DNA from 2 places in the Niveispirillum sp. GW835-FHT14G11 genome. Region 2 is predicted to be linked to the other one. Evidence: predicted binding sites of a transcription regulator. Region 2 holds the regulator's gene; the other holds the start of a gene.

Region 1 (4,416 bases), on a different contig from region 2:
ATCGGGAACGGTCATGCGCAGAGCCCGTGCAGGTACCAGTGCGCCTTGTCGTCCACAGTGCGGAACAGCCAGAGGCGGCGGCCATCGGCCAGTTGTGCGCGGTAATAATCCCGCGTCGGGCCGATGCGGGCCCGCCACCAGTCGGGCCGGATCCGCTCCGGTCCCTCCAGCCAGTCCAGGGCCAGATGCCGGCCGCGCCAGCGCAGGCCGCCGGCCATCTCCACTGGCTCGGGCGGATGCAGCAGCAGCATTGGCCGGGGACCCTCCATCCGCCAGGTACGCGGGCGGGCGGGGGGCGGACGGTTGGGCTGGGGCTTGGGCCAGGGCTTCTTCTCCTCTCCGCCGCTTTTGTCCTTCCCGTCATGCCGGCCTTCACCGGAATGATGGGGGATCGGCGGATGCGGGAGGGCCTGCCCCCCATCCCCGTTCCCGTCCCCATCCGCCTCCATCTCTCCCACCAGTTCCATGACCCGTTCCGGCCGGTGGGTGTCACGTGGCTGGGGGCGGCCCACCTGATCCTCGCCCAGGCGGTTGACCAGCCGGTCCAGCAGCCCGGTCAGGACGAAGGCGTCGCCGCCACCCACGGCCAGACCGGCCTGTTCCGCCGTGAAGACATCGGTGGATGTGGCGGCAAGCTCCATGGTCTCGATGCCGAAACCCGGTTCCACCTGGTCGAAGCGCTCCCGGAACAGTTTCAGCAGCGCCTGGGGGTCGCGGGCGGGGCGGGCGGTGCCTATGGCGATTTCCTGCGTGGTGGCATCGGTACGAAAGCAGGTCAGCGACAGGCGCCGCGCGCCGCGCCCGGCCCCTTCCAGCCGCTTGCAAAGATCGCGCAGCAGCGACAGGATCGCGGCCTCGATGGCATCGCGGGTGGCGATGGGTTCGGGGAAGGACAGGCGCACGCGCCAGAGCGGGGCGGCCGCCTGCGGCGCCACCGGATCGCCGGACAGGCCCAGCATCCGGTCCAGCCGCCGCACCGGCCCCGTACCATAGCGGGCGACCAGCGCGGCGCGGGGCTGGCGCTGCAGATCGCCGACACTGCGCAGCCCCACCCGCGCCAGATCCTGACACAGGCCATCCTCCAGGCGCAGGGCGGCCAGCGGCAGGGACAGCAGGCTGGCCCAGGCGCGGGTATCCGGGGGAAGCAGGGGCCCGGCCCCCGCCGGCCGGTACCGGGCCCAGCCCCAGGCGGCGGCCCCGCTATCCCCCAACCCTAGCCGGTGGGTCAGGCCGGCGCGGCCCAGCCGGTCACCCAGGTCGGCCAGCAACCCATCCTCCCCGCCCAGCAGGTGGGCGCAGCCGGTAATGTCCAGCACCAGCCCGTCGGCGCCATCGGTTGCGGCCTGCGGCGTGTAGCGCTGGGCCCAGACGGCCAGACGCACCAAGGCGGCACGGTCGGCTGCGACATCGGCCGGCATGGCGGTCAGGCCGGGACACAGGGCACGGGCATCGGCCAGCAGCAGGCCGGGCCGCAAGCCGTCGGCACTGGCCAGCGCATCCACGGCATAGAGGCGGATTCCGCCCTGTCCCGCCAGCGTCAGCGCCAGCGGGCCGGCCAATGCCTGCACCCTATTGCGCCGCCGCCATTGGTCCGTCGGCCAGCGGCTGAGCCAGATGCAGACGAAACGCCGCGTCATCCCAGGCAACCTCCCATGATCCAGACCCATCCCCTGTCCCCTTGCCCCGCGCGCGCAGCAGCGACACCCGCCAGCGGGGTCTTCCTCCGTCCTCATGCGCCGGGGCGTCGCGCCTGGACACGACATGCCAGCGGGTCAGCGCGGTGGAGGGCGGCGGGCGGGCCAGGGGCGGCAGGATCAGCAGGCCCAGCCCGCCCCCATCTTCCGCCGCCAGTTGCAGCCGCCGCCCCGCCACGGGGCTGGGCAACACCCCGTCGCCGACCACGGCGGCCAGGGCCGGACAGCGCAGCGCCTCCTCCAGCGCCCAGAGCGCGTCGTCGGCACTGCCGGGGCGCAGCAGGATCAGGCGGCCAGGGTCCAGCCCCATGGCGGCCAGTCCCGGCCCATAGGGCATGTCGGCCAAGCCCAGGGGATCACCCCTGTCCCGGTGCCGACACCAGAGGATGGGGCCGGGCGGCAGGCCCGACAGCAGCGTGGCGATGAATCCGTGCGCCCCGGCATCGGCCGGGGCCGGCAGGAATTCATGCATGCCACCCCGCACCAGCCCCCCGCCCGGCAGGCTTGCATCCAGGGCCGGCAACCCCAGCGACAACGCCGTCCGCCCCTTGGCCGGGCGCACCCGGTCCAGGATGGACAGCCGTTCCCGCAGGGCGGCGATGGTGGGGATCGTGTCGGTCATGGGCTTATTGTTCTTGTTTTGTTCCTTTTTACAAGTGCTGAATCCGATGCCCCTGGGCTCTGCACCCTCAAGGTATGGCGGCTTGCATTTTCAAATATTGGGAAAAGGGGTATCGGCGCGGACCTCGCCCGCGCCGATGGGCCGGGGGGATCAGCCCAGGCCCTTCTGGCCCATGTCCAGGAATTTCTGGCGGCGGTTCTGGCGCAGGGTGGGGCCGTCCTGGCCGCGCAGACCTTCCAGCGCATCCTCGATGGCGTTGCCCAGCGCGTTGATGGTTTCCTCGCGCCGGCGATGGGCGCCGCCGATCGGTTCCATCACCACGCGGTCGATGACAGCCAGTTCCTTCAGGTCCTGGGCCGTCAGGCGCAGGGCCGTGGCTGCGTCGGCGGCATTGGTGGCGGAGCGCCAGAGGATGGAGGCGCAGCCTTCCGGCGAGATCACCGAATAGATCGAATGTTCCAGCATCAGCACGCGGTCGGCGGCGGCGATGGCGATGGCCCCGCCCGACCCGCCCTCGCCGATGATGGTCGACACCATCGGCACGTTGAGGCGCAGGCAGCTTTCAATCGACTTGGCGATGGCCTCGGCCTGGCCGCGCTCCTCCGCCGAGACGCCGGGGAAGGCGCCGGCCGTATCGACCAGGGAAATGACGGGCAGGTGGAACCGGTCGGCCATGGCCATCAGGCGCTGGGCCTTGCGGTAGCCTTCCGGCTTGGCCATGCCGAAATTGTGCTTCACACGGCTTTCGGTGTCACTGCCCTTCTCCTGGCCGATGACGACGACGGAACGGCCGCGGAAACGGCCCAGCCCGCCGATGACGGCCCGGTCCTCGCCGAACAACCGGTCGCCGGCGAGCGGCGTGAAGTCGGTGATCAGCGCCTCGACATAGTCCAGGCAATGCGGCCGGTTGGGGTGGCGGGCCACCTGCACCTTCTGGGCCGGGGTCAGCTTGGCATAGGTGGCGCGCAGCAGCTTGTCCACCTTGTCCTGAAGCTTGCGCACCTCGTCGGCGATGTTCAGATCGCCGCCATCGGCCAGATGGCGCAGCTCCTCGATCTTGGATTCCAGTTCCGCGATCGGCTTTTCAAATTCCAGGAAATGCATCGACGTGATGGTTCCGCCCCGTGCGTGAAGCGGGCTGATTAGCACGGACTGCGGCCGAGGGCCATAGTGTGCGTGCGCAAGGGTGAAGTGACGGGCTCAATCCAAAAGGGTGACGCTATCCCCGGCCTTGATCTCCCCACCCTGTTCGATCCTTGCATAGACGCCGCAGACCACATGCTCGAACCCGCTTTTCAGCGCCTTCAGCAGGGCCATGTCGCGCTCGCCCGTGTCGGGGTTGACCTCCACCGCCGCACAGCGCGTCGTGGTCTTGAATACCGACAGCACCGTGTCGCCGATGGCGATGCGCTTGTCGACCCAGCCCATCTCCGCCCAGGGGGTCAGGCCGGCCAGATGCAGGTTGGCGCGGAAACGCCTTGGATCGACGGGACGCTGCGTCACCCGCTCGATATCCTTGACCGAGGCGAGATTCAGCAGCGACACGGCCTTGTCCGGGATGTCGGTGAAATTATGCCCGGGGCTTTCCACGATCTTGAAGGGGCCGGGGGCGGCCGCATCCTTCATATAGGCCGACAGGAACTGATCGATCAGCAGCCGGCCGGTGGCCGTGTCGATGCGTCCGCCGGCCACCCGCTTGCCATTGCGGTTCAGCACCAGCATGCATGTGGCGGGATCGAAGGCCGCCTGCAGGGTCGCCAGCTTCTCATCCCGCAGCAGGACCAGGAAGTTGGTCTTCGGCTTCCAGGCGGGGGCCAGCGGGTCGAAATGCGTCGCCCGGTGCAGAATGGCAAAGCGCCGGTCATGCGGCAGGCAGCCGCCCGGCGTCAGGGTGACATGGTCCAGCGTCTGGGCGGAAAGCCCCTTCACCGGATAATAATGGATGGCATCGAGTGTCGTGGACATGATGGGGGCAGGATAATCCGCCCTGCGGTCACGGCGCAACCGCGACAATGGGCCAAAACCGGTAATTCGGTTTCATGATCGGGCCCGGAAACCATGTAACGTCAGAACAGACCCAGCTGTTGTGCCGGCACCATG
Region 2 (4,416 bases):
CCCTGGAGGCTGGCGCCACTACCGGACCCGCCGCGGGAACCCGCGACCGGGTCTTTTTTCGTACTAGGAGAGTACCATGACCCAGATTATCGCGCTCGCCGCCACGGCTCGCGACCGGGCCGGAAAGGGGACCGCCCGGGCCACGCGTCGTGCTGGTTCGATTCCGGCTGTGATCTACGGCAACAAGGAAAAGCCGGTGATGATCGCCCTGGACACCACGAAGTTCACCCGTGAGATCCATCGCCCGGGCTTCTTCACCCATCTGTTCGACATCACGGTCGATGGCCAGACGCACCGCGTGCTGCCGCGCGACGTGCAGTTGGACCCGGTTTATGACCGTCCGCTGCATGCCGACTTCCTGCGCGTCAGCGACACCACCGAGATCACCCTGAAGGTGCCGGTGGAGTTCGTGAATGTCGAGACCTGCCCCGGCATCAAGAAGGGTGGCGTCCTGAACGTCGTCCGTCACGATATCGAGGTGTTCGCCAAGGCTTCCGACCTGCCGGAGAAGATCATCGTCGATCTGGCTGGTTTCGAGGTTGGCGCTTCGGTGCATATCTCCTCGGTCAAGCTGCCGGAAGGCGTGCGCCCGACCATCACCGACCGCGACTTCACCGTCGCCACGATCGCCGCGCCGACCGTGAAGGCCGACGCCTGATCAGCAGGCTGATGAGCGCGTTTGCGGGATCTGTCCGAAAACGCGCTCATCCCTGAGGCTTGGATAAGCGAGCGGAACCCTATTGATGCGCCTGCTGGTCGGACTGGGCAATCCTGGCCCGGAATATGAGCGGCACCGGCACAATGTCGGGTTCATGGCCGTGGACGGGATCCATGGCCGCTACGGCTTCGGCCCTTGGAAGCGTCGCTTTCAGGGGCTGGTCGCCGAAGGGATCGCAGGTGGCGAAAAATGCTTCCTGCTGAAGCCCCAGACCTTCATGAACCTGTCCGGCCAATCGGTCGGCGAAGCCATGCGCTTCTACAAGCTGACGCCCGACGACACCATCGTCCTGCATGACGAACTGGATGTCGCTCCGGCCAAAATCCGGGTGAAACGGGGCGGCGGCCATAGCGGGCATAACGGCCTGCGCTCCATCGACGATCATATCGGCAAGGAATATTGGCGCCTGCGTATCGGCATCGGCCATCCCGGCGACAAGGACCGGGTGCATGGCTGGGTGCTGGGCAATTTCGCCAAGGCCGATGAGGCATGGCTGCCCAAGCTGCTGGATGTGATGGCCGCCGAATTGCCGCTGCTGGTCAAGGGCGAGCCGGAGAAATACGCCTCCCGCGTCGCGGCATTGACCGCCCCACCCAAACCCAAGGTGGAAAAGCCTGTGCCTGAAACGAAACAGCCCCTGGCGAAGGGGTGATACCCATCGCCAGGGGCTGTTGATTGCGCTGGCTCAGGCCTGCACCAGCGGCGTGAAGCCGCCCCAGAACATGCGCTTGCCATCGAACGGCATGTCATCGGGATCGCATTTGATGCGCGGGTCGCTCATCACCTTGGCATTGCAGGCATCGCGCACTTCCTTGGATGGATAAGTGATCCAGGATAGAACCACCACCTCATCCTCTTTCAACTCCACAGAGCGGGGGAAGGACGTGACCTCGCCATAGGTCACATCATCAGCCACGCATTCCACATAGGACAGGGCGCCATGCTCCATCCAGACCACGGAAGCAACCGTGGCCAGTTCCTTGTAGGCGTCCAGCTTGTCCTTGGGCACCGGCAATACGAAGCCATCAACATACATGGGAGGATCCTCCTGCACTCTGGTTGGTCGATACACCAAGGACGATGATACCTTGGGGTTTCCGACAGGAGCGGGGAAAAATTGACGAACCCCTTCCATCCTATCGTCGGCCATCCGCCAGACAGCCTCTTTCCACGGATTGCGCCGCCAGTTCCTGGAAACGCGCCAGATAACGTCCGTCACCGGCCATGGTGGGATCACGGATCGTCTCCGCATTCAACTGGCGTATCTCGTCATCAATACGCTGACACGGACTGGCACAACCAGACAGGATCGGCGACAGCAACATCAAAAGTACCAGACGGGACAGGGAGGGCATGGACGGGGCATCCAGATATGAGCCGGAAAGCCCGCAGCCTGCCTGCCCGACCGGGCGAAAGCACGGCCTCCCGGTGACGGGATTGCGGCAGGTCCGCGTCGCCCCTGCCTGTGCCCGTCAATATCGGCGGATCAGACCCACCAGCCGACCTTGCACATTGACCCGGTCGGAGCCGAATACCCGCGTCTCGTAGCTCGGGTTCGCCGGCTCCAGCGCGATGGAATTGCCCTTGCGGCGCAGGCGCTTCAAGGTCACTTCCTGCTGATCCACCAGCGCCACGACGATCGTACCGTTCTCCGCCATTTCGCAGCGCTGGATGACGACCGTATCGCCATCCAGGATGCCGGCCTCAATCATGCTGTCGCCTGCCACTTCGAGCGCATAATGGTCACCGGCAGCCAACATCGAGGCCGGAATATCGATGGTGACGGAACTGTCGCGCATCGCCTCAATCGGCAAACCGGCAGCGATGCGGCCATAAAGCGGCAGGGATACCGCGTCAGCATCGTTGCTCGCTGGGCGGCCGGGCAGGCTGTTGCGAAAATCGCCACGGATGACGTTGGGCTTGAACCGCGGTGACACATCCTGCACCGGCGGCGGTGCGGTGACCGGAACAGCCGGGGCCGGCACCTTCGCCTTGGGTGCCGGCTTCTCCGGCAGACGCAACACTTCCAGTGCGCGGGCACGGTGGGGCAGGCGACGGATGAAACCCCGCTCCTCCAGCCCGGTGATCAGGCGGTGAATACCGGATTTGGACTTCAGACCCAGCGCATCCTTCATCTCGTCGAAAGAGGGGGAAACCCCGCCCTCATTCAGCCGTTCATTGATGAAGAACAGCAATTCCTGTTGCTTGCGCGTCAGCATGACATCCCCTCAGCCGCAACGGCTGCCGCCCATCCGGCACCGTCTTTGTCGCCAACACCACTATAGAACAATAACGGAACGTCAGGCAATGTTCTATTTTGGTTCACGTCCGTTGCGTGCGTCGGGTGAGTGGATTAGGGTACGCGGTCGCAATCTTTTGGTATAAATGCCCTTATGCACTAGTCTAAATATTCCGAAGGATATATAGACATCGTACTTAGTTCAGGCTATCAACCATTAAATCCAAGTTCTTTGTGGCTATTTTTTTGACTTTGTCACGCTCAACGCGGGTGAGTTCATCAGGCCATCCGGTTTGACAGCAAAATGGATAGCCATTAATAGGTAAAGTTTCCTTGGGGAAAATTCGATATGCCTTTTTCATTTTCATCTGCCAAGCTGCGCAAGCTCATGGCCTTACGTGATGCGATCGATATTTCTCTATGCGTCATCGAATTTGATTCGCAGGGAACGGTATTGGATGCAAATGAAAATTTTCTTAAAGCGCTTGGGTATTTCCGCCAAGATGTGATTAACAAACACCATCGTATGTTTATGAGGCCCGCAGATCACCAGCATCCGGATTATCGGCATTTCTGGGGTAAGTTGGGGCGCGGCGAGTTCCAATCGGGTGTGTTCCGCCGCATCGACCGCCATGGCCGGACCATCTGGATACGGGCGACCTACAACCCGGTTCTTGATCGTAACGGGCGCGTTGTGCGCGTGGTGAAGCTTGCCACCGATATCACCGAGGCGGTGACCCGCAACGCTGATCTTGCCGGCCAGGTTGCCGCCATCGGCCGCACCCAGGCGGTGATCGAATTCACGCCACAGGGGGAGGTGCTGTCCGCCAACGCCAATTTCCTGACGGCGATGGGCTATGGGCTGGAAGAGATCCGGGGAAAACACCATCGGCAATTCATGCCGGTGGATGAACGCGATGGCGCCGAATACCACCGGTTCTGGGAACGGCTGGCGGCCGGAGAGTTTTTCGGCGGAGAGTTCAAGCGCGTCCGGCGCGATGGTGCAGAAATCTGGATTCAGGCCAGCTACACCCCCATCCTGGATGAGGATGGAGAGGTCACCAAGGTGGTGAAGTTCGCCAGCGACATTACCGAGCAGAAGAGCCGCGCCGTGGACGCCGCCAGCCAGTTGGAGGCTATTTCCAAGAGCCAGGCGGTTATCGAATTCACCCTGGACGGCACCGTCATCACGGCGAACGCCAATTTCCTGGGGGCCATGGGGTACGCGCTCCATGAAATCCGGGGAAGACACCACGCGATGTTCATGCCGGACAGCCAGCGTGACAGCGCTGAATATCGCACCTTCTGGCGCGATCTTGGTCGTGGCGAGTACCGGGCCGGCGAGTTCCACCGTCAGGGCAAGGGCGGACGCGACGTCTGGATCCAGGCTTCCTACAATCCGATCATGGGATTGGACGGCAAGCCGTACAAGATCGTGAAATATGCCAGCGACGTTACA

What was found. The regulator LexA, encoded in region 2, represses DNA repair genes until DNA is damaged. The targets are predictions, from matches to a motif close to ATGTTCTANTTTGGTTC.
Region 1: the regulator LexA is predicted to act here: its motif matches at 2,324-2,340, upstream of AC1Q7F_RS31650 (ImuA family protein).

The regions. Positions count from the first base shown of each region.
Region 1 is NZ_JBXAFZ010000033.1:6,605-11,020, reverse strand. Features, by position in the region: gene AC1Q7F_RS31660 (error-prone DNA polymerase) at 1-15, opposite strand, end outside; gene AC1Q7F_RS31655 (Y-family DNA polymerase) at 12-1,637, opposite strand; gene AC1Q7F_RS31650 (ImuA family protein) at 1,570-2,316, opposite strand; gene AC1Q7F_RS31645 (acetyl-CoA carboxylase carboxyltransferase subunit alpha) at 2,467-3,420, opposite strand; gene AC1Q7F_RS31640 (MOSC domain-containing protein) at 3,517-4,281, opposite strand; gene AC1Q7F_RS31635 (methylated-DNA--[protein]-cysteine S-methyltransferase) at 4,383-4,416, opposite strand, start outside.
Region 2 is NZ_JBXAFZ010000008.1:81,120-85,535, forward strand. Features, by position in the region: gene AC1Q7F_RS15825 (50S ribosomal protein L25/general stress protein Ctc) at 77-658, shown strand; gene pth (aminoacyl-tRNA hydrolase) at 744-1,370, shown strand; gene AC1Q7F_RS15835 (DUF1428 domain-containing protein) at 1,404-1,754, opposite strand; gene AC1Q7F_RS15840 (hypothetical protein) at 1,855-2,073, opposite strand; gene lexA (transcriptional repressor LexA) at 2,191-2,937, opposite strand; partial or broken gene AC1Q7F_RS15850 (PAS domain-containing protein) at 3,346-4,416, shown strand, end outside.